2 linked regions of the Alkalilimnicola ehrlichii MLHE-1 genome follow. The main gene of each other region encodes a partner of the protein of the gene in region 2 in a complex. Links are inferred from orthologs where the notes say so. Each region holds a gene or a part of one and is shown on either strand. Other genes may lie near its edges.

Region 1 (15,307 bases), 280 kb from region 2 along the record:
CCTGTTGGATGCCGGGCAGCCCAATGAGGCCCGGCAGGTGCTCACCCGCGCGGTACGCGACCACCCGAACCACCCGGAACTCAAGCGGCGCCTGGCGGAGGCGGCCAACGAGGCCGGGCGCCCGGTGGACGCCCACCTGGCCATGGCCCGCTACTACCACCAGCTCGGGGACCTGAACAGTGCCCTGGGGCAGTTGAGAGAGGTGGAGCACCACCCGCAAGCCGATTACTACCAGGCGTCCCGGGCGGCGGCGCTGAAGCGGGACTGGCAGCAAGAGGCCGCGCAACGGGACTGATCGCCTCGGACACAAGCCGCCCCCTTACCCACACTGGTAACGGTGATAGACTGACGCCCCAGCACAGGGGGAAATCGGCCGCAGTGTCTGACCAAGGGGAGCAAACCCATAGCGACTGGCGCGCCTGGGCGGATGCCGCCCGGGAGCAGGTCCGTGCGTTCTGGTCCACCACGGTTGAGCTGTGGTCGGAGCAGCACCTGGGCCCGGCACTGGCAGTCCTCCAGGCGGCTGAGAGCGAGGGCGAGCGCCCCGACCCTGCGGCCCTGCACGCCGCCCTGGCGCCCCTGCGACAGCAACTCGAGCAGGGCTTCCGTCATCTCCACCAGACCCTGGACTGGGGGCAGGGCCTGCGCCAAACCCTGGGCAGCGACACCCAGGACACCCCGCCGCCCGCCTGGCTGCGTCCCTGGCTCGACCTGGTCGCCGCCCGGCTCGGCCCCTGGGCGGACCATCAGGCCCGTCAACAGGCACTGATAGAGGCCGGGCTTCGCCACCAGATGGCTCTGGAACGCTTCCTGGGGCAGACCCGCGAGGCCGCCCTTGCTGGAGTGGAGCGATTGGCCGATGAGCTGGCGGCCTCGCCGCCGGCCCCACCCACCCTGCAGGCGGTACGTGATCGCTACCTGCAAGCGAGTGAGCAGGCCTGGGAGGAGCGGCTGGGCACCGACGACTATCGCCAGGCCTTCGTCGCCCTCAGCGAGAGCAGCCTGGGCTACACCCGTGCGCTGCAGCAACACCTGGACCACTGGCTGGGCCTGCTGGATCTGCCCACCCGGCGCGGCCTGCACAGTACCCAGAAGCGGCTGCATGAACTCCGCCAGAGCCATCGGGCCCTGGCCAAGGAACTGGAACGGGCCGATCTCGACGGCTTGCGGGACGAGGTCCGCGCGCTGCGTGAGGAGGTCCGCCGGCTGCGGGGGACCGGCGCTGATGGGCGGACCGGGGAGAGGCCGGCGTGACCTCAGGCCTACCCCCGGAACGCGGGGAAGACTCCCTTAACCCGTCAATGGCCGCTCTGCAGGCGGTCCTGGATGAGTGCGCGGCTCTGCAGCCGGTCACCGTGGGCGAGACCCCGCGCACCGCCATCCACACCCTGCCGCCCGCCACCCTCTACCATTACCCTCCGCCCGCCGATACCCAAGCCCCGGAACCAGAGGCAAGGCGCCCGCTGCTGGTGCTCTACTCCCTGGTCAACCGCCCCTATCTACTGGACCTCTCTCCCCAGCGCTCATTGCTCCGGGGTCTGCGCGACAGCGGCCTGCCGGTCTATTTGCTGGACTGGGGTCGGCCGGAGCCGGCCGACCGTTTTCTCGGGCTGGACGACTACCTCTGCGACATCCTGCATGAGGCGGTGAAGGAGGTGAGCCGCCGCCATGGCGGTCAGCCGGTGGACCTGCTGGGGGTCTGCCAGGGCGGTACCTTCTCGCTCTGCTACACGGCCCTGCACCCGGAGCGGATCGGGCGGCTTGCGACCCTGGTCACCCCCGTCGATTTCCACTGCCCCGGGGACACCCTCGGCGCCCTGGCCCGGGAACTGAACCTGGGGCTGGCGGTGGAGACCCTGGGCAACATCCCCGCCGATCTGCTCAACCTGGTCTTTATCAGCCTCAAACCGGCCGAACTATTGTCCCGGCGCTACCTCCAGCAGCTCCCGCAGTTGCGCCACAACCGCGATGCCCTGCAGGACTTCCTGCGCATGGAGCGCTGGATGTACGACAGCCCGGACCTCAGCGGCAGGGCCTTTCTGGAGTTCGTCCGCGAGTTCTATCAGGACAACGCCCTGGCCCGCGGCACGCTCACCATCGGCGGCCGCGAGGTGGACCCGACCCGCATCCGGCAGCCGGTTTTCAACGCCTACGCCACCGCGGATCACCTGGTACCCCCGGCCGCGGCCCGCGCCATGGGCACGCTGCTGAGTAATGCCGACTACCGGGAGGAGGCGGTGCCCGGGGGACACCTGGGGGTGATGCTGAGCAAGAAGGCCCGACTGGGCCTGCACCAGCGCCTGCAGGATTGGCTGGCACAGCCCCTCCCAGCGGCCCCATAGCCCAGTGGCCCGCTTGGAAAAACCGGCAAGACAGCACGTTATGACGCCTTGCTCATGATGCGGCGCGTCAACGAAAGTACTTGCCATGACGATTTGCCGCACTACAATGGCTTCCCATCAGCTGGTTGAGACAATATGCCGCAGAGCAGCCAGCCGGACGGTGTAGCAGGCAAAAAAAACCCCCTCGGGAGAGGGGGCAAGAGGAAGGCGACGTTTACCTAGGATACGCGCCGCCAGGAGGAGACCGACTAATAACTATAACAAGCAGTCCTTGCCAAGGCGCTCCATAAAAAGCGCCTGTCATCAGACAGGGCAAACAACAGCGCCACTACCCGCCGGGGAGCCGCCACCGCTCCCTATTTTTTTGCCCCTCTGATGTTGCTGTGCAACATTCTATGACGGCCGATTCACCTTGTCAACGCCTGGTCAGGTAATTTTACCGAACCGTCACTCAGAGAAGGGCGCGTCCTGGTCGGCGGCGCCCTGCCCCCCTTAGAAACTGCAGAACAGCCCACCATTGACCGGGATGTTGGCGCCGGTGATGTAGCCGGCGTCATCCGCCGCCAGGAACCGCACCACCCGGGCGATATCGGCCGGCTGGCCCATACGGCCGGCGGGCACCTGGGCCACGATGGCCTCACGGACATCGTCCGGCATGGCGGCCGTCATCGCGGTGTCGATGTAGCCCGGCGAGACGGTGTTCACAGTCACCCCCTTGCGGGCGCCCTCCTTCGCCAGGGCCATGGTGAAGCCGTGCATACCCGCCTTCGCGGCCGAGTAATTGGTCTGACCAAACTGTCCGGTCTGGCCGTTCACCGAGGCGATATTGATGATCCGCCCGAACCCGCGCTCGCGCATGCCGACCACGAACTGCCGGGTGACATTGAACACGCTGTTCAGGTTGACGTTGAGCACCGCGGCCCAGGCGTCCGCGTCCATCTTGTGGAGAAACGCATCCTTGGTGATCCCGGCCACGTTGACCAGCACGTCCACCGGGCCGTGGGACTCCTCGACCTGCCGGGCCATGCGGGCACAGCTTTCGAAGTCCGCGACATCGCACTCCACGTAGGCGGCATCGACGCCCTCGGCGTTCAGCTCCGCCTGCCATCCGGCCAGGTTCTCCTTCTCGGCGTCCAGGCAGGTGGTGATAACCCGGTAGCCGGACTGCCCCAACTGACGGCAGATCTCGGTGCCGATACCACCGTTGCCACCGGTTACAAGTGCCACGCGTTCTGCCATGACGATACCCCTCTTCCAATCAAAAATGGCGACGGAGCAGATGCCGCTCACGCCCGAAAGCGGTGTGACCAGCAAGGCCGAAGGCCCCGTGTTGCGGTGCACAATCGCTGATTGGAGCTGATAGTAGGGTCAGTTCACCCCGGTGTCAACGGGTGACGCGTCGTTCAGGTCGGTTTTGTGATCTGTGCCTCAGCGCTTGGTGCGGGTGCCGCCCTTGCCCTTTCCGGTGGACTTCCCGCCGCGTTCCCCGTCGGCGCCCGAGCCCTGCTCATCATCCTCGGCACCCTGGGGCTCGAGGCCGCTCATGGCCTGCCACATGGAGAGGTTACGCTCGGCGAATTGGGTGAGGACGTTGATGGGGCTGTGGTCCATGAAGGTGCGGGTCCGCTCCTGCAGCATCCGTTGCTGGTCGAACCAGAGCTCCAGGCTTTTCTCCAGGTAGGTGGTCAACACGTTCTGCATGTTGCCGCCGTAGGCCCGGATCAGCTGGGCGAGCAATTCACTGCTGAAGATGGGCTCACCACCCTCCTCCTCCTCGGCGATGATCTGCAGCAGGATACTACGGGTAATATCCTGCCGCGTTTTCGCATCAATCACCTGGAAATCCACCGCATCCAACACCAACCCCTTGACGTCCGCCAGGGTGATGTAGCTGCTGATGGCGGTATCGTAGAGGCGGCGGTTGGGATACTTTTTGATGACGCGGATTTCACTCATGACCATTACGCTCCGGGCAGGACGCTTCAGGTGTGTACTGGGGTATAATGGTGACCGGGCAGGGCCGGGGTGACACCCCCTGGCTTGCGGCGCCGCACCATTCGCTAAAACCACAGTATGGTGCGGGGCCAAGCCTGTCAAGCCAGTGCGCCAAAGTGCAGCATTGACCCCCATTCGTAAGCGGCAACGCGAGGTCGGCATGAGCACCTCCGCCCTGGAAAGCCTACAGGACCACGACACCCTGCCGCCGCTACCCTACGTAGCCCACGAGATCCTGCTGGCCGCCAACCGGGAAGAGCCCGACATCGCCGAGGTCTCGGACAAGCTGGCCCGCGAGCCGGGGCTGTCCGCGCGGGTGGTGGCCATGGCCAACTCGGCCTTCTTCGCCGGTCAACAACCGCTCTACTCCATCCAGCATGCCATCATGCGCCTGGGGCTGGTCCGGGTCCGGGTGCTGGCCGCCTCGGTGCTGCTGAATAAGCTCTTCGACCCGGGCCGCTGCCCGGCCTTCAGCGCGCCGCGCTACTGGCATGACGCCATCGCCACCAGCTACACGGCCACCCGGCTGGCCCCCCACCTGGCCCCTTCGGACACCGCCGACGCCGCCTACATCTCCGGCCTGCTCCACAATATCGGCCTGTTGCTGCTGGTGCATTTCTTCCCCGGCCCGATGAACGAGGTGCTCGGCGAGTACGGGAGGCGCCCGGAACAATCCCTGGTGGCGCTGACCCGGTCGGCGCTGGGCTGCGACCACGGCGAGGCGGGCCGGCTACTGCTCAAGGCCTGGGAGCTGCCGGAACCGGTGGTGGCCGTGGCCTCGCATTTCCACTCGCCCCATTATCGTGGCGAACACGCCGAGCTGGTGCACCTGGTCCGACATGCCGCGGAATGGCACGAGGCGGGCTTCGAACTGCCGGAGGCGCACCCCCTCAACCGGGCGTTGCCCGCCGCGGTACGGGCTACGGAGGCGCGCCACTGCCAGCGTGAGACCGAGCGGTTGGCCGCCTTCGCCAGGCTGCTCGCCTGAACCGCCCGGGCACAAGCCACCGCCGCCGCCCGGGATTTCGGCCCTACCGCCGGCCATCATCCGCCAGCAGCAGAAAGGGCCGGGCCTTGTCGACCGTTTCACACAGTTCTGCCTGCTCCTCGGAGTCGGCCACCACGCCACCACCGGCCCAGTAGCGGATCTCGCCATCGCGGCACACGGCGGTCCGGATGGCGATGTTGGTGTCCATGTCGCCATTCCAACCGATGTAACCGATCGCCCCACAGTAGACACCGCGGGGCCCGGGCTCCAGCTCGTCGATAATCTCCATGGCGCGCCGTTTCGGGGCCCCGGTGATGGAGCCGCCCGGTAGGCAGGCGCGCAACAGGTCGGTGGCGGTGCGTCCCGGCGCCAGCCGGCCGCTGACGTGGCTGACCAGGTGGTGCACCGCCGGGTAACTCTCCAGCCGGCAGAGGACCGGTACCCGCACCGAGCCGGTCTCGCACACCTGGCCGATGTCATTGCGCAGCAGATCGACGATCATGACGTTCTCCGCCCGATCCTTCGGGCTCTGCTGCAGGGCCTCGGCCAGGCGGCGATCCTGCTGCGGGTCCCCGCCACGGGGGCGCGTCCCCTTGATGGGGCGGGTATCCACCTCGCCCCCCTGCAGGCGTAGAAACCGCTCTGGTGACAGACACAGGACCTGCTCGTCGGGGAAGCACTGCCAGGCCCCGAACGGCCCCTGCGCCCGGCGACGCATGCGCAACCAGGCCCCCAGCGGATCGCCCCGGTAGGCGGCGTGAAACCGGCGGGCGAGATTGACTTGGTAGCAATCACCGGCGTGCAGATAATCGCGCACCCGGTGAAAGGCCCGCCCGTAGTGTTCGGCATCCGGCGCCCGCCGCAACGGCCCGCGCAGGGCAAAGGCCGGGGCGGCGCCGTCCCGGGCGGCGAACACCTGGTGCCGCAACCAGAGCAGGGAGGCCTCGTCGATTTCGCCCAGCACAGCGGTCAACCGCTGGTGGTGGTCGGTCACCAGTGCCCAGTCGTACAGCCCCACCCGCATCTCCGGACCGGCCCCGGACCGCACCGGCAGGCCGTGCAGCCGCCGGCCCAGGTCGTAACTGAAGTAGCCCACCGCCCCGCCCGAGAAGGGCCAGTGCGCGCTGGGGCTGCCACCACCGGCCTCACCCAGGCAGCGCTGCAACACCGCCAGCGGATCCTCGTCGGTTTGTTGCACCGGGCCCCGACCGGCCACCCGGGTCCGGCCACCGGCCGATTCCAGGGTGATCCGCGGGCGCATCACCAGGATGTCGAACCGTCCGGCGCCACTGCCCGGCCAGCCGCTGTCCAGCCACTGACACCAGGGCTGGCGCCCGATCCGCCGTAGCAGCCGGGTGCCATCCGCCAGATATGGCATGGGGTAATACGCGGGCATCTGTGAATCCTGCTATGCTCAGAATCAACTATGGGCCCGAGTTGATCGGGCGGTTTGCTGCACTTTGGCAGGCCGTTTACCGCACCCCGACGAGAAGACCAGTCATGGCGACCAGTCAGCACTCAGCGCAGGCGTTCTACGACGGTCTCCCCTGGCAACACCACTATGGCGAGGGGGTGTCCACCGAGTTCCAACCCCTGCCCGAGAGCAGCCTGGCGGAGATGCTGCGCCAGGCCGCCCATCACCATCCCGAACGGACCGCCTTCACCACCTGTCTGGACAACGGTCTGAACGCCAGCCTCGACTACGCCACCACGGACCGGCTCTCGGACCATTTCATGGCCTGGCTGCTGCGGGAGGCGGGGCTGGGCCCCGGCGAGCCGGTGGCCATCCAGATGCCCAACTGCCTAGCCTATCCGGTCACCGCCTTCGGCGCCCTCAAGGCCGGCACCCCTCTGGTCAATATGAACCCGTTGTACACGGCGCCGGAGATGCACCATCAGCTCGCCGACAGTGGCGCGCGGGTGCTGGTCATTGTGGACCTGTTCGCCGATAAACTGGAGCAGGCGCTCAACGATACCGCGGTGGAGCACGTGGTGCTGACCTCGGTGGCCGATTTCTTCCCGAAACCGCTACGCTGGCTGATCCAGGGGGTGCTGCGCTGGCGCGGTGAGCGGCCGCCGCCGCCCGCCGGGGTACACCACCTCGGCCGCACCCTGGAAGAGGGCGCGGCGCATCTGGGCCAGTTTACCCCACCGAGCCCGGCGGCGGATGACCTGGCCCTGCTGCAGTACACCGGCGGCACCACCGGCCGGGCCAAGGGCGCGATGCTGCGCCACCGCCACCTTCTGGCCAATGTCGCCCAGATTGAGGCGGTGGCCGGGCCGGCACTGCGCGGGCACCAGGACACCGTGCTCACCGCCCTGCCCCTTTACCACATTTTCGCCTTCACCTTTAACCTGCTGGTCTTTCACCGGCAGGGGTCGCACAACGTGCTCTGCCCGTCGCCGCGCCCGGTGGACCGCCTGCGCAAGGCCTTCGCCCGCTACCCGGTCACCAAGTTCTCCGGCGTTAATCTGCTGTTGCACGGCCTCTGTCAGGCCGAGTGGTTCCGCAGCCAACCGCCACCGCAACTGGACCTAACGGTGGCCGGTGGCACCGCCCTCAACCCCCGCGTGGCGGAACGCTGGTCGGAGGTCACCCGCAGTCGGGTGCTGGAGGGCTACGGGCTGACCGAGACCGCACCGGTGGTGGCGGTGAACCCGCCCCAGGGCGAGGCGCGGTTGGGCACCGTGGGCCTGCCGGTGCCAGGCACTGAGGTGCGTATCGTCGACGACAACGACCGGCCGGTTCCGGCCGGGGAACGGGGCGAGGTGGTGGTCCGCGGCCCACAGGTCTTCGACGGGTACTGGAAGCAACCGCAGGAGTCCGAACACGCCCTGCGGGGCGGCTGGTTCCACACCGGCGATGTGGGCGTGATGGATGAACAGGGCTACCTGCGCATCGTCGACCGCAAAAAGGACATGATTGACGTCGGCGGCTTCAACGTCTTCCCGCAGGAGGTGGAAGAGGCGCTGCTGGAACACCCTGCCATCATCATGGCGGCGGTGGTGGGGGTCCCCGCCGGGGGCGACGCCGGTGACGAACAGGTGGTGGCCTACGTGGTCTGCGATGAGCGCGAGTCGGCCCCGGACGAGGACGCCCTGCGCCAGTTCCTGAACCGGCACCTGACCCGCTACAAGATCCCCCGCCGTATCCTGTTCCGCGACAGCCTGCCGGTCACCACGGTGGGCAAGGTCCTGCGCCGGGAGTTGCGCGAACAGGCCCGCGAGGAGGTGGGCCCGGCTTGATCCCGGGGGGTACACTGGCCCCACTGCCGCCCCCGGCAGGACCGGCCTGCGCCACCCCCGATCCGGCCAAGGAGTGCCCCGTATGACAGAAGCCCCACTGTCCCACCCGTTGGCCCTAGCGCTTCAGGGCGGCGGCGCCCACGGCGCCTTCACCTGGGGTGTGCTCGACCACCTGCTCGCGGCCGGACTCAGGCCCGCGGGCCTGAGTGGCACCAGCGCCGGCGCCCTCAACGCCGCGGCCCTGGCCTCCGGCTGGGCGCGCGCCGGCCAGGAGGGTGCGCGCGCCACCCTCACCACGCTCTGGGAGGGGGTCAGCGCCCTGGGTGGACCGCTGCAGCCGTCGCCGGCCAGTTACCTGGTGCACGGCTGGAACCAGGACTGGTCGGTGCGCTACCAGGCCTTCAAGGCGACCACCCAGGTGGCCTCGCCCTATCAGTTCAACCCGGCCGGCTTTAATCCGCTCCGCGAGCTGCTGCAGGACTGCCTGGACTGGTCTGCGCTGACGGGGCCCGACGCCCCGCCGCTGTTTGTCAGCGCCACCGAAGTGGAGACCGGCCGCCTGCGCATCTTCGACAACCACTCCCTGGACGTCACCGCCCTGCTCGCCTCCACCTGCCTGCCCACCCTGTTCCAGGCGGTGGAGCGCAACGGACGCCACTACTGGGACGGCGGCTTCGCCGCCAACCCGGCGCTGCACCCGCTGCTCACCCACGCCAGCGCCGATGATCTGCTGCTGTTGCAGCTCATGCCCCAGCGGACGGCCGACGGGCCGCCGCGCGAGCCGGGAGAGATCCTGCGCCGGTCCCGGGAGCTGAGCTTCAGCACCCACCTCTACCGGGAGTTGCAGTGGCTGGCGCTGCAGCAGGCCGATTGCGGCCCCGGGTCGCGCTGGTCGCTCTCGCCCCTGCGCCGGCGGATCGCCCGGCTGCGCTTCCACCACCTGACCGGCGACCGTGACTTGGCCGGGTTGGGCACGGCCAGCCAGTTGAACGCCGACTGGCCCTTCCTATGCCACCTGCGCGATGCCGGCCGCAAGGCGGCCGATGACTGGCTCGCCACTCATGGCGGGCAGGTGGGCCGGACCAGTAGCCGCCCACTGAGCGATTTTCTGCCCACCGACTAGCCGCCGCCCGCAGCGCCGGGGATGGTAGAATCCCGGCCAACGACGGCAACACGACGATGGACGGGGCTATGGCAGGACACAGCAAGTGGTCCAACATCCAGCACCGCAAGAAGGCGCAGGACGCCAAGCGGGGCAAGATCTTCACCAAGCACATCAAGGAGATCACCGTGGCGGCCCGCATGGGCGGCCCGGACCCGGACAGCAACCCGCGGCTGCGCCTGGCCATCGACCGGGCCTTCGCCCAGAATATGCCCAAGGACAACGTGGAGCGCGCGATCAAGCGCGGCGCGGGCCTGGATGAGAGCGTCGAGTACGAAGAGTTGCGCTATGAGGGGTATGGCCCCTCCGGCGCCGCCCTGATGGTCGACTGCATGACCGACAACCGCAACCGGACCGTCTCCGACGTGCGGCACGCCTTCACCAAGTGCGGCGGCAACCTGGGCACCGACGGCTCGGTGAGCTATCTGTTCCAGCACCGCGGTGTCCTCCTCTACCCGCCCGGGACCGACGAGGACCGGCTCATGGAGGCGGCCCTGGAGGCCGGGGCCGAGGACATCGTGCACAACGATGACGACTCCCTGGAGGTCCTGACCACTCCCGAGGACTACCGGCCGGTGCGCGACGCCCTGGTGGCCGCGGGGCTGGAGCCCGCCGAGTCCGACGTGACCATGCGCCCGGACATCATGGTCACGGTGGAGGGCGAGGACGCCCGGCGCACGGCCCGGCTCATCGACATGCTGGAGGATCTGGACGACGTGCAGCGGGTCTACACCAACGCCGACATCGCCGAAGAGGCCTACGCCGACTGATGCCCCGCATCCTCGGCATCGACCCCGGCTCCCGCATCACCGGCTACGGCGTGGTGGAGGGCAGCGGCAGTGCCCCGCGCCACGTGGCCAGCGGCTGCGTGCGCCTGCCCACCGGCCCCTTCCCGGACCGGCTGCGGGTGCTCTACCGCGCCCTGAGCGAGCTGCTGGCACAACACCGGCCGGAGGCGGCGGTGGTCGAGCAGGTCTTCGTCAGCCGAAACCCGGATTCCGCCCTCAAGTTAGGGCAGGCGCGGGGCGCCGCCATCTGCGCCTGCGTCAACGCCGGGCTGCCGGTGGCCGAGTACACCCCGGGCGAGATCAAGCAGGCCCTGGTGGGCCACGGTCGTGCGGGCAAGGCCCAGGTGGGTTACATGGTCCGCATGCTGCTGCGCCTGGACGCCACCCCTGCGGAGGACGCCGGGGACGCCCTGGCCGCGGCCCTGTGCCACCTGCACCAAGCGGACATGCAGGCCCGCCTGCGGAGGGCCGGGGCGTGATCGGGCGGTTGCACGGCACCGTCGCGGAACGCCATCCACCGGCGCTGCTACTGGATGTGGGGGGCGTGGGCTATGAGCTGGAGGCGCCCATGTCCACCTTCTACGCCCTGCCCGCCGGCGACCAGGCGGTCACTCTGTGGACCCACCTGGCCGTTCGCGACGACGGCCAGGCCCTGTACGGGTTCGCCAGCCGCGCCGAACGCGACCTCTTCCGGGTGCTGATCCGGATCAGCGGCGTCGGGCCCAAGCTGGCCCTGGCCCTGCTCTCCGGCATGAATGCCGAGGGCCTGCAACGCTGCATCGAGCGCGAGGACGTGGCCACCCTCACCCGCCTCCCCGGGGTGGGTCGCAAGACCGCTCAGCGGCTGATCGTGGAACTGCGCGACCGGCTGGACGGGCTGCTGCCGGCCGCATCGGGCGGCGTGCCCGCCCGGACCGGGTCCGGCGAACAGCTAGACGCGCCAGCCGGCCCCCAGGGGTCCCGGGAGGATGCGGTCAGCGCCCTGGTGGCCCTGGGTTATAAGCCCGCCGAGGCCGGCCGGCTGGTCAACGCCGTGCCCGGCGCCAACGACCTGCCCAGTGAGGAACTCATCCGCCGCGCGCTGCAGGCGGCGGTACGCTGACCCACCAGCGTCGGTACCGGGCGCCTGCGACCGGGCTCAAGGGGTTTCATCCAGGATCGTGAACGCCGCCAGCACCGTCCCCAGCAAAATCGCCGGGATGGCGGTAACCGGCGCCAGGATCATCAGCAGACCGGCCCCGATCCACAGGTCCCGGACCCGGCGCTGCTTGCGCCGGTAGTGGCGGGTGGTCCGGCGCCAACTGGGGTGGCGGGCCCGGTCCTCTTCGGAAAGCCCCGGCGGCGGGCGAACGATGCGGTACCACATGACGGGCTCCTCGCGGCCGGTGGGGCACCCGCTACGGCCGGACAACGGGCCATGGCCCGCCTGCCCGCCCACCGGGTGCCACGCTGCCCAATGGTCCCCCCAGGATAGGCCATGGCGGGCCGCCCCGCTGCCGGCACCGGCGGCGCTACCCGTTTTCAGAACATGTCCTGGGGGTCCACGTCCAGTGACCAGCGCGCCTGCCGGGCGGCGGGCAGTTCGCTCAACCCGGGGACCCAGCGCTCCAGCAGCCGATGCAGGGCCGCACGGCGCCCGGCTTGCAGCAGCAGTTGGGCCCGGTAGCGGCCAGCCCGCCGCTCCATGGGGGCGGGAACCGGACCCAGCACCATCACCCCACCCGCCTCCGACCCGGTCAGCGCGCGCGCCCGCTCAGCGGCGGCCTGCAGGAAGCCGCGCGCCTGTCCCGCCTGCACTGCCTCGGCCCGTAACAGCGCCATGGCGGCGAAGGGCGGCAGCCCCGCGGCGCGCCGCTCCTCCAAGTGGGCGCGGGCGAAGGCGTCATAGCCCTGCCCCAGCAGGGTGTGCAGCAGCGGGTGCTCCGGGTGGTGGGTCTGGATCAGCACCTCACCGGGGCGCTCGGCCCGCCCGGCACGCCCGGCCACCTGGATAAGCAACTGGGCCATGCGCTCCAGGGCACGGAAGTCCGCGCCGTACAGACCATGGTCCGCGTCCAGCACCCCCACCAGGGTCACATCGGGGAAGTGGTGGCCCTTGGCCAGCATCTGGGTGCCAAGCAGGATGCGGGGGCCGGGCCGGCCGGCCTCCGCCAGCAGGGCATCCAGGGCGCCCCGCCGGCGGGTGCTGTCCCGATCGATGCGCAGCACCGGCACCTGCGGATAGAGCTCTGCCAGGGCCCGCTCCACCCGCTCGGTGCCCTGACCCACCGCCCGCAGGTCGACGCTGCCGCAGTCGGGACAGGCCCGCGGCACCGGTCGCTCGTCGCCACAATGATGACAGCGCAATCGGCCGGCCCGGCGGTGCCAGGTGTAACGGGCGTCACAGCGGCGGCACTCGGCCACCCAACCACACTCATGACAGAGCAGCGTGGGGGCGAAGCCCCGGCGGTTGAGAAAGAGCAGCACCTGGCCGTCGGCGGCCAGATGAGTGGCCATGGCCTCCTGCAGCGCCGGGGACAGGCCCTCGCGCAACGGCCGACCGCGCACGTCCAATACCCGGAAGGAGGGCATCGCCGCACCGCCGGCGCGGTGCCTGAGGTGCAGGTGGGCGTAGCGCCCGGACAGGGCGTTCTGAAGGCTCTCCAGGGAGGGGGTGGCGGTGCCCAGCAGCACCGGCACCCCCAGCCGCCGGGCCCGCATCACCGCCAGGTCGCGGGCGGAGTAGCGAAAGCCGTCCTGCTGCTTGAACGAGGTGTCGTGCTCCTCGTCCACCAGGATCAGCCCCGGCTCGGGCAGCGGGGCGAAGACCGCCGACCGGGTGCCGATCACCACCCGGGCGCGCCCCTCGCGGGCCGCCAGCCAGGCGTCCAGGCGCTCGCGGTCGTTCAGCCCGGAGTGAAACACCGCCATGGGCACCGCCAGACGGCGGCGGAAGCGGTGCAGCAACTGCGGGGTCAGGCCGATCTCCGGCACCAGCAGCAGCACCTGCCGGCCGGCGGCCAGGGCCTGTTCGGTGGCCCGCAGGTAGACCTCGGTCTTGCCGCTGCCGGTCACCCCCTCCAGCAGGATAGGCTGAAAACCATCCCCCGCCGCCTGCAGCCGGTCCAGCACCGCCTGCTGCTCCGGCAGCGGCTCGGGGCGCGGCTCGCAGCCCTCCCCCTCCAGCAGTTCCGGGTTGGCCCGCTGTTCGCTCACCGCCAGGCCGCGATCGGCCAGGGCCCGGGCCGCCCGCCGCGCCTGGCCCGGGATCTCCGCCAGTTCGGCGGCATCCAACCCCCGCTCGCCCGCGGCCTGCAACCGGGCCAGCAGTTGTGCCTGGCGCACGGCGCGCTTCAGTTCCGAGGGGTCGGTCTCACGCCCCTGCGCGGTGATGAACCAATGCTCCCGGGCGCGCCATTCGGCCGGTTCGCCCTGGCGCAGCAGGGTGGGCAGGGCGGCATCCAGCACCTCACCCAGGGGGTGGTGGTAGTAGCCGGCGGCCCACTCCAGCAGCGAAAGCAGCGGTTCGTCCAGCAGCGGGGCCGGGTCCAGCCAAGCCTGGGCCCGGCGCAGCTTGTGACGAGGCACCCCGGTGTGGTCCCCGGTGCCCACCACCACCCCCACCCGCCGGCCGCGCCCGAAGGGTACCCGCACCCGGCAGCCACGACCGGCGCCGGCCGGTGCCGGGCCGGGCGGTGGCAGGTAGTCATAACAGGTGTAGAGCGGCACGGGCAGCGCCACGCGCAGGATGCGAGCCATCGGTCCTCCATGAGTGCGGCCAGCGGCGGGATTGGGCTGGGCCGCCGGCGCCCCCTATCCTATACTGCCGGCCATGCATGTGCCGCCGGAACAGGACCTGGAACCGCTGCTGCCGCAGATCCTCACCGTGTTGCGGGCAAACCCGGACGGGCTTAGCGAATTCGAGCTGGTCCGCGCCCTGGACGAGGCGGCCGTGGGCCCCTTCCGGCGCGAGGCCCTGCGCGATACGGCCGAACTCTTCCGCAGCCACTTCCTGCTCTTCCACTGCCTCTACCGCCTGCGCCAGCGACTGCGCGAGCGGGGCGAGGACCTGCTCATCCACTGCACCCGCATTGCGCTGGCCCCGGGGCCGTCGCCGGCGGCGTCCACCAACGCGCCCGCCACCCCGTTGAGCGTCGCCGACCCGCTGGCGGCCTACTACTTGGACCTGAAGCACCTGGCCGCCGCCGACCTGGCCAGCGTGGAGGCCATGCTCGCCGACGGCTGGCGCCGGATCCGCCGGGGCGGCCATCGCGAGCAGGCATTGGCTGAACTGGAACTCCGTGAACCGGTGAGCGACAAGCAGATCCGGCGCCAGTACCGGCGCCTGGTCATGCGCCACCATCCTGACCGCGGTGGCGACACGACCCGCATGCAGCAGGTGGTCAGGGCCATGGAGACCCTGGGCCTGGCCCGCAATCGCTGACACCCCCCGGGCGGCCCCGACCGCCAACCCATGTATTCAATATTTATTATTTTACCGGTGGGCACTATGTACCACCGCCCCCTCCCTGCGTCCCGATAGCCTTTCAACCGTGCGCCGTTGCCCCCCACACCAGGGCGAGAGCGCATCAAAGGATGGAGGAGCACCGGGCCGCTGACACGCCCCGCGATGCTCCGCTACAGCGGTACAAGGGGAGTCCATAATGAAACGTCTTACCGCAACCACTGTTCGCGGCCTGATCACCGGCGCGGGTCTTGGGGGCCTGCTGATCCCGGGGCTGGCCCTCGCCACCAACGGCTACCAGCTCACCGGCCTGGGCAGCCACGAAAAGTCGCTCGGCGGGGC
Region 2 (15,281 bases):
GGCGGGCCCAGCAGAAGATCCACGACCTGGCCTGCCTGGACGTGGCCGGCCGCATCATGAGCGCCCTGCGCGATCTCGCCAGCCGGCCCGAGGCCATGACCCACCCCGACGGGATGCAGGTGCGCATCACCCGCCAGGAGCTGGGGCGCATCGTCGGCTGCTCCCGCGAGATGGTGGGCCGGGTGCTGAAGACCCTGGACGAGGAGGACCAGCTCGCGGTCCAGGGCAAGAACATCGTGGTCTTCGAGCGTCCGGTCGATCACAGCGCCTAAAAGGCCGTCCCGGGGCGGCCGCCGGCGCGGTCAGGCCGTGGTGAACAACTCCTGCAGTGCATCCCCGGGCTGCGGCGAGCGCATAAAGGCCTCCCCCACCAGAAAGGCGTCCACCCCCGCAGCCCGCATGCGGGCCACATCCGCCGGGGTGTGAATACCGCTCTCAGTCACCAGCAGACTGCCCGCAGGCACCTGATGCAACAGGTCGAGGGTGGTCTCGAGCCGGGTCTCGAAGGTCCGCAGGTCACGGTTGTTGATCCCCAGCAGGCGCGGCTTGAGTCGCGCGGCACGGGCCAATTCATCGGCGTCGTGCACCTCTACCAGCACATCCATGCCCAGCGACCCCGCCAGGTCGTGCAGTTCGGCCATGCGCCCGTCGTCCAGGGCGGCGGCGATCAACAGCACGCAGTCGGCGCCCAGCATCCGCGCCTCCAGCACCTGCCAGGGGTCGATGATGAAGTCCTTGCGCAACACCGGCAGACCGCAGGCGGCCCGGGCCACCCGCAGGTGCTCGTCGTCGCCCTGGAAGAAGTCGCAGTCGGTCAGCACCGACAGACAGGCGGCGCCGGCGGCCTCGTAGCCGCGGGCGATGGTGGCCGGATCGTAGGGATCGCGGATCACCCCCTGGCTGGGAGAGGCCCGCTTGATCTCGGCAATCACCGCGGCCCGGCCGGTCGCCACCCGATCGGCCAGGGCCCGGGCGAAGCCCCGCGGCGGATCGGCCTCGGCAGCGCGGGCCGAGAGTTTCTCCAGCGGCAGCCGGGCCTGGCGCTCATCCACCTCCTCGGCCTTGCGGGCGAGGATCTTTTTCAGGATATCCGGGGTGCCGGCCATGGTCACACCTCCCGCGTGCAGCGCACAAAGGCCTCCAGCTTGCGCAGGGCCGAGCCGTTGCGCAGCAGTTCCGCGGCCCCGGCGACACCGGCATCCAGGGTCGGCGCCTTCTCGGCGGCGTAGAGTGCGGCGCCGGCATTGATGGCGATGATGTTGAAGGCCGGGCCCTCCCAACCGGCGAAGGCCTCGCGGATCAGGGCCAGGCTCTCCTCGGCCGTACCCACCTGCAGGTCGCTCAGCTCGGCCCGGGGCAGACCGAACTGCTCCGGGGTAATGCGGTACTCGTGGATCTCGCCCTCATTCAGCTCCGCCACCAGTGTGTCGCTGCCGATGCTGATCTCGTCCAGGCCATCGTCCGCATGCACCACCAGCACCCGGCGGCTGCCCAGCGCCCGCAGGGTCTCCGCCACCGGCACCACCCAGTGCTTGTTATAGACCCCCAGCAGCTGGTGCGGCGCGCCGGCCGGGTTGGTGAGCGGCCCGAGGATGTTGAACAGGGTCCGCACGCCCATCTCGCGGCGCGGCCCGATGGCGTGCTTCATGGCCGAATGGTGCTGCGGGGCGAACAGGAAACCCACGCCCACCCGGCGGATGCATTCGGCGACCTGATCGGCATTCAGGTCCAGCCGGGCGCCGGCCGCCTCCAGCACATCGGCACTGCCGCAGCTCGAGGAGACCGATCGGTTGCCGTGCTTGGCCACCCGCGCACCACCGGCCGCCGCCACGAAGGCGCAGGCGGTGGAGACGTTGAGGGTGTGACTGGCGTCGCCACCGGTGCCGCAGGTGTCCAGCAGGTGCGGCTCGTCCACCGTCACCCGGGTGGCCAGCTCGCGCATCACCCGGGCGGCGGCGGTGATCTCGGCCACGGTCTCGCCCTTCATGCGCAGGCCGATAAGAAAACCACCGATCTGCGCCGGGGTGGCCTCACCGGTCATGATCTGGCGCATGACCTCCGTCATCTCCGCCTCGGTCAGGTCGGTGCCCTCGGTCACCAGCCGAATCGCGCCCTGCATGTCCATGGTCGTCACCCCTCGAGAAAGTTCTTCAGCAGTTCATGCCCCTGGCGGGTCAGGATGGATTCCGGGTGGAACTGCACCCCCTCCACCGGCAGCTCACGATGCCGCATGCCCATGATCTCGTCCAGCCGGCCGTCCGCCAGCGCCGTCCAGGCGGTGATCTCGAAGCACTCCGGCAGGGTCTCCCGGCGCACCACCAGGGAATGGTAGCGGGTGGCCTCCAGCGGGTTGTCCAGCCCGCGGAACACGCCCCGGCCGTTGTGGTGGATCGGCGAGGTCTTGCCGTGCATGACCTGGCGCGCCCGCACCACCTCGCCGCCGAAGGCCTGGCCGATGGCCTGATGGCCGAGACAGACCCCGAGGATGGGCACAGTGCCGGCCAGCTCGCGCACCACCGCCAGCGAGACCCCCGCCTCGTTGGGGGTACAGGGCCCGGGCGAGAGCACAATGCGCTCGGGGGCCAACCGGCGGATCGCCGCCACGTCGATCTCGTCGTTACGGTAGACCGCCACCTCGGCACCGAGCTCGCCCAGGTACTGGACCAGGTTCCAGGTGAAGGAGTCGTAGTTGTCGATCATCAACAGCATGGCTCAGTGCGCCTCCACCGCCGGTGGGTTATCCAGGCCGTGCTCGGCCATCTCCACGGCGCGGAACAGGGCGCGGCCCTTGTTCAGCGTCTCCTTCCACTCCAGCCGCGGCACCGAGTCGGCCACCACCCCAGCGCCCGCCTGCACGTACACCCGGCCGTCCTTGATCACCGCGGTGCGGATGGCGATGGCGGTATCCAGGTTGCCGGACCAGGACAGGTACCCCACCGCCCCCGAGTACACCCCCCGCTTGACCGGCTCCACCTCGGCGATGATCTCCATGGCCCGTATCTTCGGCGCCCCGCTCACCGTACCCGCCGGGAAGGTAGCGCGCAGCACCTCCATGGGCCCCTGCCCGGGGCGCAGCCGCCCGGTGACGTTGGAGACGATATGCATGACGTGGGAGTAGCGCTCCACCACCATCCGCTCGGTGACCCGCACGCTGCCGGTGTCCGCCACCCGGCCCACGTCGTTGCGCCCCAGGTCGATGAGCATCAGGTGCTCAGCCAGCTCCTTGGGGTCACTGACCAGATCGGCCTCCAGGGCCAGGTCCTCGGCCTCGTCGTGGCCACGGCGTCGGGTACCGGCGATGGGCCGCACCGTCACCTGGTCGTCCTCCAGCCGCACCAGGATCTCCGGCGACGAGCCGGCCACGTGGAAATCGCCCAGGTCCAGGTAATACATATAGGGGGAGGGATTGGTGCAGCGCAGCGCCCGGTAGAGGTCCAGCGGCTCCGCCCGGTAGGGCACCGACATGCGCTGGGAGGGCACCACCTGCATGCAGTCGCCGGCCAGGATGTACTCGCGGATACGCTCCACCACCGCCTCAAACTCCGGCTGGGTGAAGTTCGAGCGAAAGTCCGACTCCAGCACCCGCCGTGGAGGACGGCGCCGCTGGTAGACCGAGTCGGCGCGGCGCAGCCGCTCGGCCAGCTCCTCCAGGCGCGCCTGCCCGCGTGTCAGCGCCCCCTCGGCGGCCGGGTCCACCTGCACCACCAGGTAGAGGCGGCCGGCCAGGTTGTCGAAGACCAGCACCTCCTCGCTGACCATCAACAGGATGTCGGGCACCTCCAGCTCGTCGCGGTTGGCCCGGCCGGCCAGGCGCGGCTCGATATACCCCACGGTCTCGTAGCCGAAGTAGCCCACCAGCCCGCCGAGAAAGCGGGGCATCTGCGGAAAGCCGGGCGGATCGGCCGCCTTGAAGCGGGCCTGGTAGGCCTCGATCCAGGCCAGCGGATCGTCCACCGGGATGCGTTCCACCACCCGGTCATCCTCGCTGACCTCCACCTCCTGGCCCCATACCCGCAGCACCGTGCGGCAAGGCAGGCCGATGATGGAATAACGGCCCCACTTCTCACCGCCCTGGACCGACTCGAACAAATAGGAATAGGGCCCCTGGGCCAGCTTCAGGTAGGTGGACAGCGGGGTGTCCAGATCGGCGAGGATCTCCCGCACCAGCGGGACGCGGTTGTAGCCGGCCTCGGCCAGTTCACGCAGTTGTTCCGGTTGCATGTTGACTCTCCAGGTAATGCAAGACGTGACTCCCTCCGTGCGCGCCGGGGCCTCACCATCGACGGCGGGCCCGGCGCTGCCGGGGCACATCCACCCTGGAGAGCAGCGCCCCCATCAGGCCGCCCGACTGCGCAGCATGGCGGGGATTTCCGCCAGGCTCTTGACCATGGCATCGGGGAAGGCGTCCTCGATGGCATTGCCGGCGTTATAACCGTAGGGCACGCAGATCACCTTCATGCCGGTGTTGCGGGCCGCGCCCACGTCCACCGCCGAGTCGCCCACCATCAACGCCTGTGCGGGCTCCACCCCCAGCCGCTCCAGGGCCAGACGCAGCGGGGCCGGATCGGGCTTTTTCACCGGGGCGCACTCGCCGCCCACCACCGTCGCCATATAGCGGCGGATGCCCAGGGTCTCCAACAGCGGCTCGGCAAACCGGCGCGGCTTGTTGGTCACCACCGCCTGGGCGATACCCAGCTCGGCCACCCCGGCGATGCCCTCGGCCACGCCGGGGTAGAGGCGACTGCGCTCGGCCACCCGCTCACCGTAGTACTCGAAGAACTGCTCCAGTGCCGGATCCGTGTGCTCATCACCGGGATCGCCCTCATGCTCGCCGGTCAGGGCCCGCATAATCAGGCGCCGGGCCCCGTTGCCCACCCAGCGGCGAATCTCGTTCTCTTCCCGGGGCTGCTGGCCCAGGTCGGCCAGCACGCGGTTAACCGCCACCGCCAGGTCCGGTGCGCTATCGACCAGGGTGCCGTCCAGATCGTAGAGCACCGCGCGAATCCTGCTCAGGTCAGCCTTCATAATAAGAACGCTCTCAAAACTGCCGTTGAATGATAAATAGAGGCGTACTTTAACCCAAGCCCGGCCCTCGGTGCATGCCGGACTGCCGCGCCCGGGTATAGGCCGCCATCAGGTGTGGTGCCGGCGCAGCAGTTCCCAGGCCTCGCGTAACTCCCGGGTGCGGTTGGCGGCATGGCGCACCTCCGTCTCGCTGCCGCCGCGCGCCTGCACCCGGTCCGGATGGTGCCGGCTGAGGGCCCGGCGATAGGCCCGCCGCACTGCGGCCTGATCGGCATCGGCGCCGACCCCGAGCAGGGCCCGGGCGCGGGCGACACCGTCGGGGGCCCCCGCGGCCCCGGCCCGGCCGGGCCGGTGGCGACCGCCGGCCAGGCGCTGATCCAGATCCCGCCGCGACAGCCCCAACCCCCGCCAGACGCGGACCAGCAGCCGGTACTGGGCCCCCTCCGGCGGCCCGTCCGCCGAGGCCACCCGGACCAACGCCGCGAGCACCCGGGCCCGCCACTCCGGCCGCGCCCGCAGCCCCCGGCGTAGGGCGCGCAACATCGGCCGCAGCGGCAGACCGGCGTCCCGGCCGCGGCGGAAGACGGTGATCGCCCGACGCCGGCGCAGGCCGGTGAAGCGCAACTCCGCCAGCACCGCCTCGGTCACCGCCACCTCGGCCTCGCTCACCCGACCGTCGACCTTCGCCAGCCGCCCCATCAATGCCAACAGCACACCGGCGCAGCGACGCTCCGGCCCGTCCAGGTCGCAGCCGGACCAGACCCAGCCGAAATAGCGGTGATGGCGCACCACCCCATCGGCCACCCAGCCCAACACGAACCCGGCCACGGCGCCCACAGCGCCGGCCAGCAGCCCGCCCAGCAGCAGCCCGGTGATCCGGGCCAGGTAGCCCTGCCAGTAACGCTTCACCCTCGCCTCAATGCGCTGCCACAAAGCGGCTAAGGATAAACCACCCGGCCGCCGGCGGGCACCCGGCTTGCAATTGCACAAGTGATGTACAATAGTTATACAATCTTTTCACAGCGGAGGGCGGCAACATGGCTGAGGGGCATATCGCCGTGGTCGGCGGCGGTGTTTCGGGACTGACTGCAGCCTGGCTCCTCAGCCGGCGCTATCGGGTCACGCTGTTCGAGCGCAACGGCTACGTCGGCGGGCACACCCATACCGTGGAGGCCATGCTCCCCGAGGGCGCCGTCCCGGTGGATACCGGCTTTATTGTCTACAACGAGCCGAATTACCCGGGGCTCACGGCACTCTTTCGCCACCTGGGGGTCCCCACCCGGCCCAGCGACATGTCCTTCGCGCTGTCGGTACTGGACGAGGACATCGAATGGTCGGGCGACAACCTGGGCACCCTGTTCGCCCGGCGCCGCCACCTGCTCAGCCCCCGCTTCCTGCGCATGGTCGTGGATATCCTGCGCTTCAACCGCCACGCCCGCGGCTACCTGCGCCGCGGCGTCCCGGAGCGGCTGACCCTCGGCGACTACCTGCGCGAGCGCGGCCTGGGGCGCGGTTTCACCGACCACTACCTGCTGCCCATGGCGGCCGCCATCTGGTCCTGCCCCCAGGCCAGCCTGCACGAGTTCCCGCTGGCGCGCTTTCTGCGCTTTTTTGACCAGCACGGACTGATCCGACTCGGCAACCGACCGCAATGGCGCACCGTCCAGGGCGGCGGCCGCGAGTATGTCCAACGCATGCTGCCCGCCCTCCACGCCTACCATATCAACACCCCCGTGCGGCGGGTGCAGCGGACAACCGACGGCGTCACGCTCTTCGGTGATGGCGGGTGTCTCGGCCACTTCGACCAGGTGGTCCTGGGCGGGCACGCCGACGAGAGCCTGGCCATGCTGGCCCAGCCCAGTGACGACGAGGCCGCACTGCTCGGCCGTTTCCGTTACCAGAGCAACGAGGCCGTGCTGCACACCGATCCAGCCCTGATGCCCCGCCGCCGCGCGATCTGGGCCAGCTGGAACCACCTGACGCGGCGGGACGAGGCGGGCCGGCAACCGGTCTCGGTCACCTATTGGATGAACCGCCTGCAAGGGCTCACCACCCATCGTGATCTGTTCGTCACCCTCAACCCCGCCATCCCGGTCCGGGAGGAGCAGGTGCTGCGGCGGATGCATTACAGTCACCCGGTGTTCGACCGTGATACCCACCGCGCACAACAGGGGCTGCCCCGTCTCCAGGGCCGGCGGCACACTTGGTTCTGCGGCAGCTATTTCGGCTATGGTTTCCATGAGGACGGAGTGCAGTCCGCCGTCCGGGTGGCCTGGGGGCTGGGCGTCGCCGCGCCCTGGGCGACGACCACGACCGCCGACACCGCAACCGATATCGGCCCCGAGGGCACGCCCGACTGGGCCGTCGCCTGCGCGGGGGAGGAGCGGCGATGACGGAACTTGGCCGCGGCGCCCGGCTGAGCGCACCGCTGCCCCGCAGCGTGCGGCCCATGGGCCGCTGGCTGCGGCGGCTGGCGGCGGGCACCCTGCACCTGCGCCTGCCCGGGGGCGAATCCATCACCGTCACCGCGCCGGCGCCCGGCCCGGAGGCCACCTGGGTGCTGCACCGGCCGCTGCGACTCATCCGCTGCCTGCTGCACCGCGGCGACCTGGGCCTGGCGGAGAGCTACATAGCCGGTGACTGGGACAGCCCGCAGACCGCCCGCCTGCTGGAGCTGCTCAACGCCAACCACAGCGCCTACAACTACCGGCTGCGTGGCCGCTGGCTAACCCGCCTGACCCTGTGGCTGTTTCATCGCGCCCGGGCCAACACCCGGCGCGGCGCGCGGCGTAACATCATGGCCCACTACGACTTGGGCAATGCCTTTTACCGGCTCTGGCTGGACCCCGGCATGACCTACTCCGGCGCCTGGTACGCGGCCCCGGCCATGGACCTGGCACAGGCCCAGGACGCCAAATACACCGCCATCCTGCAGACGCTGGCGGCCCGGCCGGGGGAGCACGTGCTGGAGATCGGCTGCGGCTGGGGCGGGTTCGCGGAGGCGGCCGCCCGGGCCGGCCTGCGCGTCACCGGCGTCACCCTCTCACCCAACCAACTGGCGTGGGCCCGGGAGCGCATCCGAAAGGCCGGGCTGGAGGACCGCGTGGTGCTGCGTCTGCAGGACTACCGGGCCCTGAGCGGGCAGTACGACCACGTGGTCTCGATCGAGATGTTCGAGGCCGTGGGCGAGGCCCACTGGCAGACCTGGTTCGAAACGGTGCACCGCTGCCTACGGCCGGGGGGGCGGGCGCTGGCGCAGATCATCACCATCCGCGAGGACGCCTTCGAGAGCTACCGCGCCCACCCGGATTTCATCCAGCGCTACATCTTCCCCGGCGGCATGCTGCCCAGCCGCAGCCACCTGCGAAGCCACGCCCGGGCGGCGGGGCTGGAAGTGGCCACCATGGCCGCGAGTGGCACCCACTACGCGCGCACCCTGGCCGACTGGGACGCCCGCTTCCAGGCGGCGACACCCGCCCTGGAGGCATTGGGCTTCGACCTCCGTTTCCGCCGTATGTGGCACTATTATCTGGCATACTGCGAGGCAGGCTTCCGGTCCGGGCACATTGACCTGCAGCGACTGGTCATGCAGGTCTCTCCCTCCCCACCGCAACCGCGTTTGATCGCCGAGACACCATGCTGACGGTAGACGGTCTATACCCCATCCGCACCGCCACGGCCCTCACCGGGGTCAACCCCGTGACCCTGCGCGCCTGGGAGCGCCGGTACGGGCTGATCCGGCCCCAGCGCACCCCCAAGGGCCACCGGCTCTACACCGAGGCGGACATTGCCCGCATCAAACGCATCCTGGAACTGCTGGAGCAAGGCATCCCCATCAGCCGCACCCGCGAGGTGCTGGACCGTGAGGCCGGGCTGAACGCCCCGGCAGGGGCGACAGCCGCCCCCTCCGGCGAGACCCCCTGGACGCAGTACCGGGATCAACTCCGCCAGGGCATCACCGCACTCGACGCCCTGAGCCTGGACCGCGCCTACAACGAGGCCCTGTCCCTCTACCCGTTGGAGCTGGTGGGCCGGGAGTTGCTGCTGCCCCTGCTGGACGACTATCGGGCGGGGGCGGCCGCCGGGGGTGAGCGCCAGCTTCAGGCCCACTTTCTCGAGGCCTACCTGCGCCACCGGCTCGGCGCCCGCTTCCACCACCAGCTCGCGCGGGCCCGCGGCCCGCGGGTGCTCAGTGCCTGCCTCCCCGGCGAGATTTGCGAGATCCCCACACTGTTCTTTGCCCTGTGCGCGGTCGAACACGGCTACCGGGTGGTCTACACCGGCCGGCCGCTACCGCTGGAGGTGGTCACCGGGGCGGCCCGGCGCGAGGACCTGGCCGCGACCCTCCTGTACGGCGACTGTCGCGCCGACCGGGGCAGCCTGCAGGCGGTGCTGAGCCGACTGCCCGACACCCCCGCCCACCGCCTCTTCCTCTCCGGCCCCGGTGCCGCGGAGGCGGCGGTAGCCCCGATCCAGGCCCTGCCCGCGGACATCAGCCGGGCGCTCCAGACCCTGGACCGGGCTCTGCTCACCCCCACCGACTGAGCGGGGCAACAACACCCATGGGCGATGCCACCCTGGTCTGGCTGCGACGCGACCTGCGCCTGACCGACAACCCGGCCCTCGACCAGGCCGCCCGGCGGGGCGGGCCGGTGATCGCGGTCTATCTCCACGCGCCGGAGGAGACCCCGCAGTACCCGCCCGGAGCCGCCAGCCACTGGTACCTGCACCACAGCCTCAAGGCCCTGGGCCCGGCCCTGGCCCAGGCGGGCATCCCACTGGTGCTGCGCCGCGGCCCGGCCCTGGCGACCCTGCGGGCGCTGATCCGCGCCACGGGCGCCGGCGCAGTCTACTGGAACCGGCTTTACGAGCCCGATGCCGTGGCCCGCGATCGGACGGTGAAACAGGCGCTGCGCACGGAGGGCCTCGACTGCCGCAGCTTCCCGACCGCCCTGCTGCACGAACCCTGGGCCGTGCGTAATCAGGCCGACCGGCCCTACCGGGCCTTCACCCCCTTCTGGCGCGCCTGCCGCCGCCAGCCGCCGCCGGCGGCACCCCTGCCCGCCCCCGACCTGCGCGACCGTCCGGTGCCGGCGGTGGAGGGCCTCGACCTGGCGGCGCTGGGGCTGCTGCCCCGCACCCCCTGGGACACCGGGCTGCGCAACACCTGGCAGGCCGGCGAGTCGGCCGCGCTGGCCCGGCTGGAGGCCTTCGCCGCCGACCGGCTGGCGCGCTATGCCCAGGACCGGGACCGACCCGCCGAGCCCGGCACCTCCGGCCTGTCACCGGCGCTGCACTTCGGCGAGCTCTCGCCGCGCCAGGTCTGGTGGCAGGTAATGGCGGCACGCGAGGCCGGGGTGCCCGAGGATGCCTGCGAGACCTTCCTCTCCGAGCTGGGCTGGCGCGAGTTCGCCCACCACCTGCTCTGGTCCCACCCGGATCTGGGGGACGCCCCGGTGGATGACCGCTTCGGCGCTTTCCCTTGGCGCCCCGACCCCGGCGATGGATGGCTGCACGCCTGGCAGGCCGGCCGCACCGGCATTCCGCTGGTGGACGCCGGCATGCACGAACTCTGGCAAACGGGCTGGATGCACAACCGGGTGCGCATGGTGACCGGCTCGTTCCTGGTCAAGCACCTGCGACTGCCCTGGCAGCGGGGCGAGCGCTGGTTCCGGGACACCCTGGTGGACTGGGATGCGGCCAGCAACGCCATGGGCTGGCAGTGGGTGGCCGGCTGCGGGGCCGACGCCGCGCCCTACTTCCGGATCTTCAACCCGGTGCGCCAGGGTGAGCGCTTCGACCCCCAGGGGCGCTACGTGCGCCGCTGGCTGCCGGCCCTGGCCAACCTCCCCGACAAATACATTCACGCCCCCTGGACGGCGCCCGAGGCGGTGCTGCGCCGGGCCGGGGTCACCCTGGGGTCCGACTACCCGTGCCCGCTGATCGACCTGCGGCTGGGCCGGGAACAGGCCCTGTCCGCCTTCCAGGCCATCAAGGGCTGAGCCGCGGACGGTGCGGCGGATGGGCGCCGGACGCGGCACCGGGCGCCCATCTGTTGTACCATCCGGCCCAAACCACCGGAATGCGGGAGCACCCCCTCATGGCCGAAACGCCAGAGGCCCTCTACGAGGCCAATCTCAAGTCCCTGGAGTGTCTGCACCAGGGCAAGGTACGGGACATCTACGCGGTGGACGACCGGCGCATGCTGATCGTCACCACCGACCGCCTGTCCGCCTTTGACGTCATCCTGCCCGACCCCATCCCGGGCAAGGGCCAGGTGCTGACGTCGGTCTCCAACTTCTGGTTCGAGCACACCCGTCACATCATCGCCAACCACCTGCTCGACGACCGCCCGGAAGAGGTCATCCCCGATCCGGCCGAACAGGCGCGGGTGGCCGGCCGCGCGGTGGTGGTCCGGCGGGTCCGGCCGCTGCCTGTGGAGGCCATCGCCCGCGGCTACATCATCGGCTCCGGCTGGAAGGACTATCAGGCCACCGGTCAGGTCTGCGGCATCCCGCTGCCGCCGGGGCTACGCCAGGCCGACGCGCTGCCCGAGCCGATCTTCACCCCCTCCACCAAGGCCGCGGTGGGCGGGCACGACGAAAACGTACGCTTCGACGCGGTGGTGAAGGCCATCGGTGCGCCGCTGGCCGAGCGCATCCGCGAGGTGACCCTGCGGCTCTACAGCGAGGCGGCGGCTTACGCCCGCGAGCGCGGCATCATCATCGCCGATACCAAGTTCGAGTTCGGGGTGGATGAGGACGACAACCTGCTGCTGATCGACGAGGCCCTGACGCCGGACTCTTCCCGCTTCTGGCCGGCGGACCAGTACCGCCCGGGCAGCTCACCGCCCAGCTTCGACAAGCAGTTCGTGCGCGATTACCTGGAAACTTTGGACTGGGACAAGACCCCACCGGGGCCGCGTCTGCCGGAGGAGATTCTGCGCCGCACCGCCGAGAAATACCGCGAAGCCCAGCGCCGGCTGCTGGGCTGAAGCCCCCCAACCCTCAGGAGGTTCCGTGGGACAGAAAGCCTTCGCCATCCTGCTGCCCGGCTTGCTCATCCTCTTCGGCCTGGGGCTGCTCTACAGCGCCTGGGCCGACCCCAACGCCGGGGTCATCTACGGCATCCCCGCCGGCCTGCTGTTCGCCGGCTTCGGCGTCTACCTCATGATCCAGCTCTGGCGCTCGGGCTAGACACCCCCAGGCCGACTCCCCGCCATCACAAGGCACCGGAGCCCCAAGCCCGTCATCGCGACGAGCGCCCCCTCCCCCGTCATCGCGAGGGCCGAAGGCTTTCCCCCCGTCATCGCGAGGGCCGAAGGCCCGTGGCGATCCAGGGCGGTAGACTGCCACGTCGGCTTCGCCTCCTCGCAGTGACAGTGGGGGCGGGTCCCCGCTCGCAGTGACAGTGGGGGTGGGTCCCCGCTCGCAGTGACGGTGGGGGTGGCGCTTTCCGCCGTGACGGTGGGGCTGGGGCGGCCGCTGCTCAGGGGCCGACCATGCGGTTGCGCAGCGCGCCCAGCCCCTCGATCTCGCACTCCACGACATCCCCCGGCTGCAGGTACTCCGGCGGCGTGCGGGCGAATCCGACGCCGGCCGGGGTGCCGGTGGCGATCATGTCTCCGGGCTGCAGGGTCATGACGCTGGAGAGCGTCGCGATGGTCTCGGCGATGGAGAACACCATCTGCCGGGTGTCACCGTCCTGCTTGAGATCGCCGTTGACGCGGCAGGTCAGACGCAGTGCCTGCGGGTCCGGCACCGCATCGGCGGTGGTGATCCAGGGGCCCATGGGGCAACTGCCATCCATGGACTTGCCCAGGAAAAACTGCTTGTGCCGGAACTGCAGGTCACGGGCCGACAGGTCGTTGACCACCGTATAGCCGAAGACATGCTCCAGCGCCCGCGCCTGCGGGATATGCCGCCCGCCGCGGCCGATCACCACCCCGAGTTCCACCTCCCAGTCCAGCTGTTCGGTGACCCGCGGGTCCACCCGCACATCGGCGTAGGGCCCGGTCACCGAGGTGGTGGCCTTGGTGAACACCACCGGCGCCTCCGGCAGCTTCCAGTCCCGGCCCTTTGCGGCCATGGACTCCTGCGCGTGGTCGGCGTAATTGAGCCCCAGACACATGACATTGCGCCGGGGCACCGGGAGGGGGGCCAGGAAGGTGACCCGGTCGGCGGGAATCGGCGCGGCATCGGCCTCACGGGGGGCCTCGCCGGATTCCAGCAGGGCCTGCACGCTGTCGTGACCGGCCAGCGGCGTGACCTGACGCCCATCCTCGCTGACGGCGACCGCGAGGGAACGCCCTTCGTGTTGCACGGTGGCGATACGCATGATGTCCTCCCGGGTTCGATGGTGCTCGGGGCGTTCAGCCGGCCGCCCGCATCATGGCCACGGCCGTGTCCAGCATGCGGTTGGCGAACCCCCACTCATTGTCGTACCAGGCGCAGATCTTCACCAGCCGTCCCTTCACCTTGGTGAGGGTGGCATCGAACACCGCCGAGGCCGGGTGGTGGTTGAAGTCGATGGAGACCAGCGGGTCGTCGTTCACCGCCAGGACCCCGGCCATGGGCCCGGCCGCGGCGGCGCGGATGATCTCGTGCACCTCCTCCACCGAGGTCGCCCGCCCGGCGTCGAAGGTCAGATCCACCAGCGAGACATTCAGCGTGGGCACGCGCATGGCGTAGCCATCCAGCCGCCCGGCCATCTCCGGCAGCACCAGCCCCAGTGCCCGGGTGGCCCCGGTCTTGGTGGGGACCTGGCTCAGGGTGGCCGAACGGGCCCGGCGCAAATCGGCATGGGGTGAATCGGTGAGCACTTGGTCGTTGGTGTAGGCGTGGATGGTGGTCAGCAGCCCCTGCTCGATGCCCAGCGCCCGGTGCAGCGGCTGCACGATGGGCGCCAGGCAGTTGGTGGTGCAGGAGGCGTTGGAGACCACCGTGTGTTCGGCCCGCAGGATATCGTGATTGACCCCGTAACAGACGGTGGCGTCCACCTCCGGCCCGCCCGGCGCGGAGATCAGCACCTTGCGGGCACCGGCCCGCAGGTGGCGCTCTGCCTGCTCGCGGCTGGCAAAGCGGCCGGTGCACTCCATGACCAGGTCCACCCCCAGCGCCTCCCAGGGCAGGCGATCCGGGTCACGTTCCGAGGTGTAGCGGATGCGGTCGCCGTTGACCACCAGCTCGCCCTCCCCGGTCTGCACATCGCCCGGGAACCGCCCGTGCGTGGTGTCGTGGCGGGTCAGATGGGCGGCCGTGCGCAGTTCGCACAGGTCGTTGACCGCCACGATACGCAGCTCATCGCTGCGCCCCGACTCATAGAGCGCCCGCAGAACGCCCCGCCCAATCCGGCCGTAGCCGTTGATCGCCACCTTGATGGCCATAGTATCCCTCGTTCAACCCGAATGATTGCCCGCCGACCACCGCCGCAGGCCCCTTGGCGCCCCCTCCCCCCGTCATCGCGAGGGCCGAAGGCCCGTGGCGATCCAGAGGGGTAGACTGCCACGTCGGCTTCGCCTCCTCGCAGTGACGGGGCGGGCCCTCGCTCGCCGTAACCGTTGGAGACTGGGCTGCGCTCAGATCACCGTGGTGCTGGCCTTGACCACCGCGTCGACGTTGATGCCGAAATGCTCGTAGAGTGCCGGCCCCGGTGCCGACTCGCCGAAGGTGTCGATGCCGATCACCCGGCCGCGGTCGCCCAGCAGCGCCTGCCAGGGCATCGGGTGGGCCGCCTCCATGGCGATCACCGGCACCCCCGCCGGCAGCACCGCCTCGCGGTAGTCGGCCGGCTGCGACTGGAACACCTCCAGACAGGGCATGGACACCACCCGCACCCGCCGGCCCCGGTCGGCCAGCCGCTCGGCCGCCTCCACCATGATCGCCACCTCACTGCCGGTGGCCATCAGGATCAGCTCCGCCTCACCCTGCTTGGGCTCGGCCAGCACATAACCGCCGCGCCGAATCAACGCCACCTGCTCGTCGGTGCGCTGCTGCGCCACCAACCCCTGGCGCGAGAGCGCCAGCAGACTCGGCCCGTCACGGCGCTCCAGCGCCGCCTGCCACGCCGCCTGGGTCTCAATGGCATCGCACGGGCGCCAGACATCCAGCCCCGGGATCATGCGCAGACTCCCCAGATGCTCCACCGGCTGGTGGGTCGGGCCATCCTCGCCCAGACCGATAGAGTCGTGGGTGTGGACAAAGATCTGCTGTATGCCCATCAGCGCCGCCATGCGGATGGCGTTGCGCGCGTAATCG

The links.
Region 1: the proteins of MLG_RS11400 (region 2) and pabB are in contact, whole or in part, in a solved structure (PDB 8RP0), measured with the Escherichia coli proteins. The link is inferred for Alkalilimnicola ehrlichii MLHE-1 from one-to-one orthologs.

Annotation. Positions count from the first base shown.
Region 1 is NC_008340.1:2,823,585-2,838,891, forward strand. Bases 4,546-7,420 are described here. They hold pabB (aminodeoxychorismate synthase component I), read right to left. Parts: upstream 6,722-7,420; coding sequence 5,369-6,721; downstream 4,546-5,368. Other genes in these bases: MLG_RS12575 (HDOD domain-containing protein), read left to right, coding at 4,546-5,325; MLG_RS12585 (AMP-binding protein), read left to right, coding at 6,826-7,420. In the rest of the region: MLG_RS12550 (M48 family metalloprotease), read left to right, coding at 1-295; MLG_RS12555 (poly(R)-hydroxyalkanoic acid synthase subunit PhaE), read left to right, coding at 379-1,254; MLG_RS12560 (alpha/beta fold hydrolase), read left to right, coding at 1,251-2,342; phbB (acetoacetyl-CoA reductase), read right to left, coding at 2,835-3,581; polyhydroxyalkanoate synthesis repressor PhaR, read right to left, coding at 3,771-4,298; more of MLG_RS12575, read left to right, coding at 4,498-4,545; more of MLG_RS12585, read left to right, coding at 7,421-8,571; MLG_RS12590 (patatin-like phospholipase family protein), read left to right, coding at 8,654-9,694; MLG_RS12595 (YebC/PmpR family DNA-binding transcriptional regulator), read left to right, coding at 9,763-10,503; crossover junction endodeoxyribonuclease RuvC, read left to right, coding at 10,503-11,000; Holliday junction branch migration protein RuvA, read left to right, coding at 10,997-11,623; MLG_RS12610 (hypothetical protein), read right to left, coding at 11,660-11,887; MLG_RS12615 (primosomal protein N'), read right to left, coding at 12,043-14,259; MLG_RS12620 (DNA-J related domain-containing protein), read left to right, coding at 14,291-14,944; MLG_RS12625 (OmpP1/FadL family transporter), read left to right, coding at 15,165-15,307. UniProt on the Escherichia coli protein: Part of a heterodimeric complex that catalyzes the two-step biosynthesis of 4-amino-4-deoxychorismate (ADC), a precursor of p-aminobenzoate (PABA) and tetrahydrofolate.
Region 2 is NC_008340.1:2,547,238-2,562,518, forward strand. What follows is about bases 921-3,769. They hold MLG_RS11400 (aminodeoxychorismate/anthranilate synthase component II), read right to left. Parts: upstream 2,710-3,769; coding sequence 2,131-2,709; downstream 921-2,130. Other genes in these bases: trpC (indole-3-glycerol phosphate synthase TrpC), read right to left, coding at 921-1,106; trpD (anthranilate phosphoribosyltransferase), read right to left, coding at 1,109-2,125; trpE (anthranilate synthase component I), read right to left, coding at 2,713-3,769. Outside these bases: cAMP-activated global transcriptional regulator CRP, read left to right, coding at 1-272; more of trpC, read right to left, coding at 303-920; more of trpE, read right to left, coding at 3,770-4,221; MLG_RS11410 (phosphoglycolate phosphatase), read right to left, coding at 4,336-5,025; MLG_RS11415 (TerB family tellurite resistance protein), read right to left, coding at 5,134-5,934; MLG_RS11420 (NAD(P)/FAD-dependent oxidoreductase), read left to right, coding at 6,063-7,418; MLG_RS11425 (SAM-dependent methyltransferase), read left to right, coding at 7,415-8,668; MLG_RS11430 (MerR family transcriptional regulator), read left to right, coding at 8,662-9,570; MLG_RS11435 (cryptochrome/photolyase family protein), read left to right, coding at 9,588-11,027; MLG_RS11440 (phosphoribosylaminoimidazolesuccinocarboxamide synthase), read left to right, coding at 11,126-12,019; MLG_RS15475 (hypothetical protein), read left to right, coding at 12,045-12,221; MLG_RS11445 (fumarylacetoacetate hydrolase family protein), read right to left, coding at 12,514-13,362; gap (type I glyceraldehyde-3-phosphate dehydrogenase), read right to left, coding at 13,397-14,410; tkt (transketolase), read right to left, coding at 14,603-15,281. UniProt on the Escherichia coli protein: Part of a heterodimeric complex that catalyzes the two-step biosynthesis of 4-amino-4-deoxychorismate (ADC), a precursor of p-aminobenzoate (PABA) and tetrahydrofolate.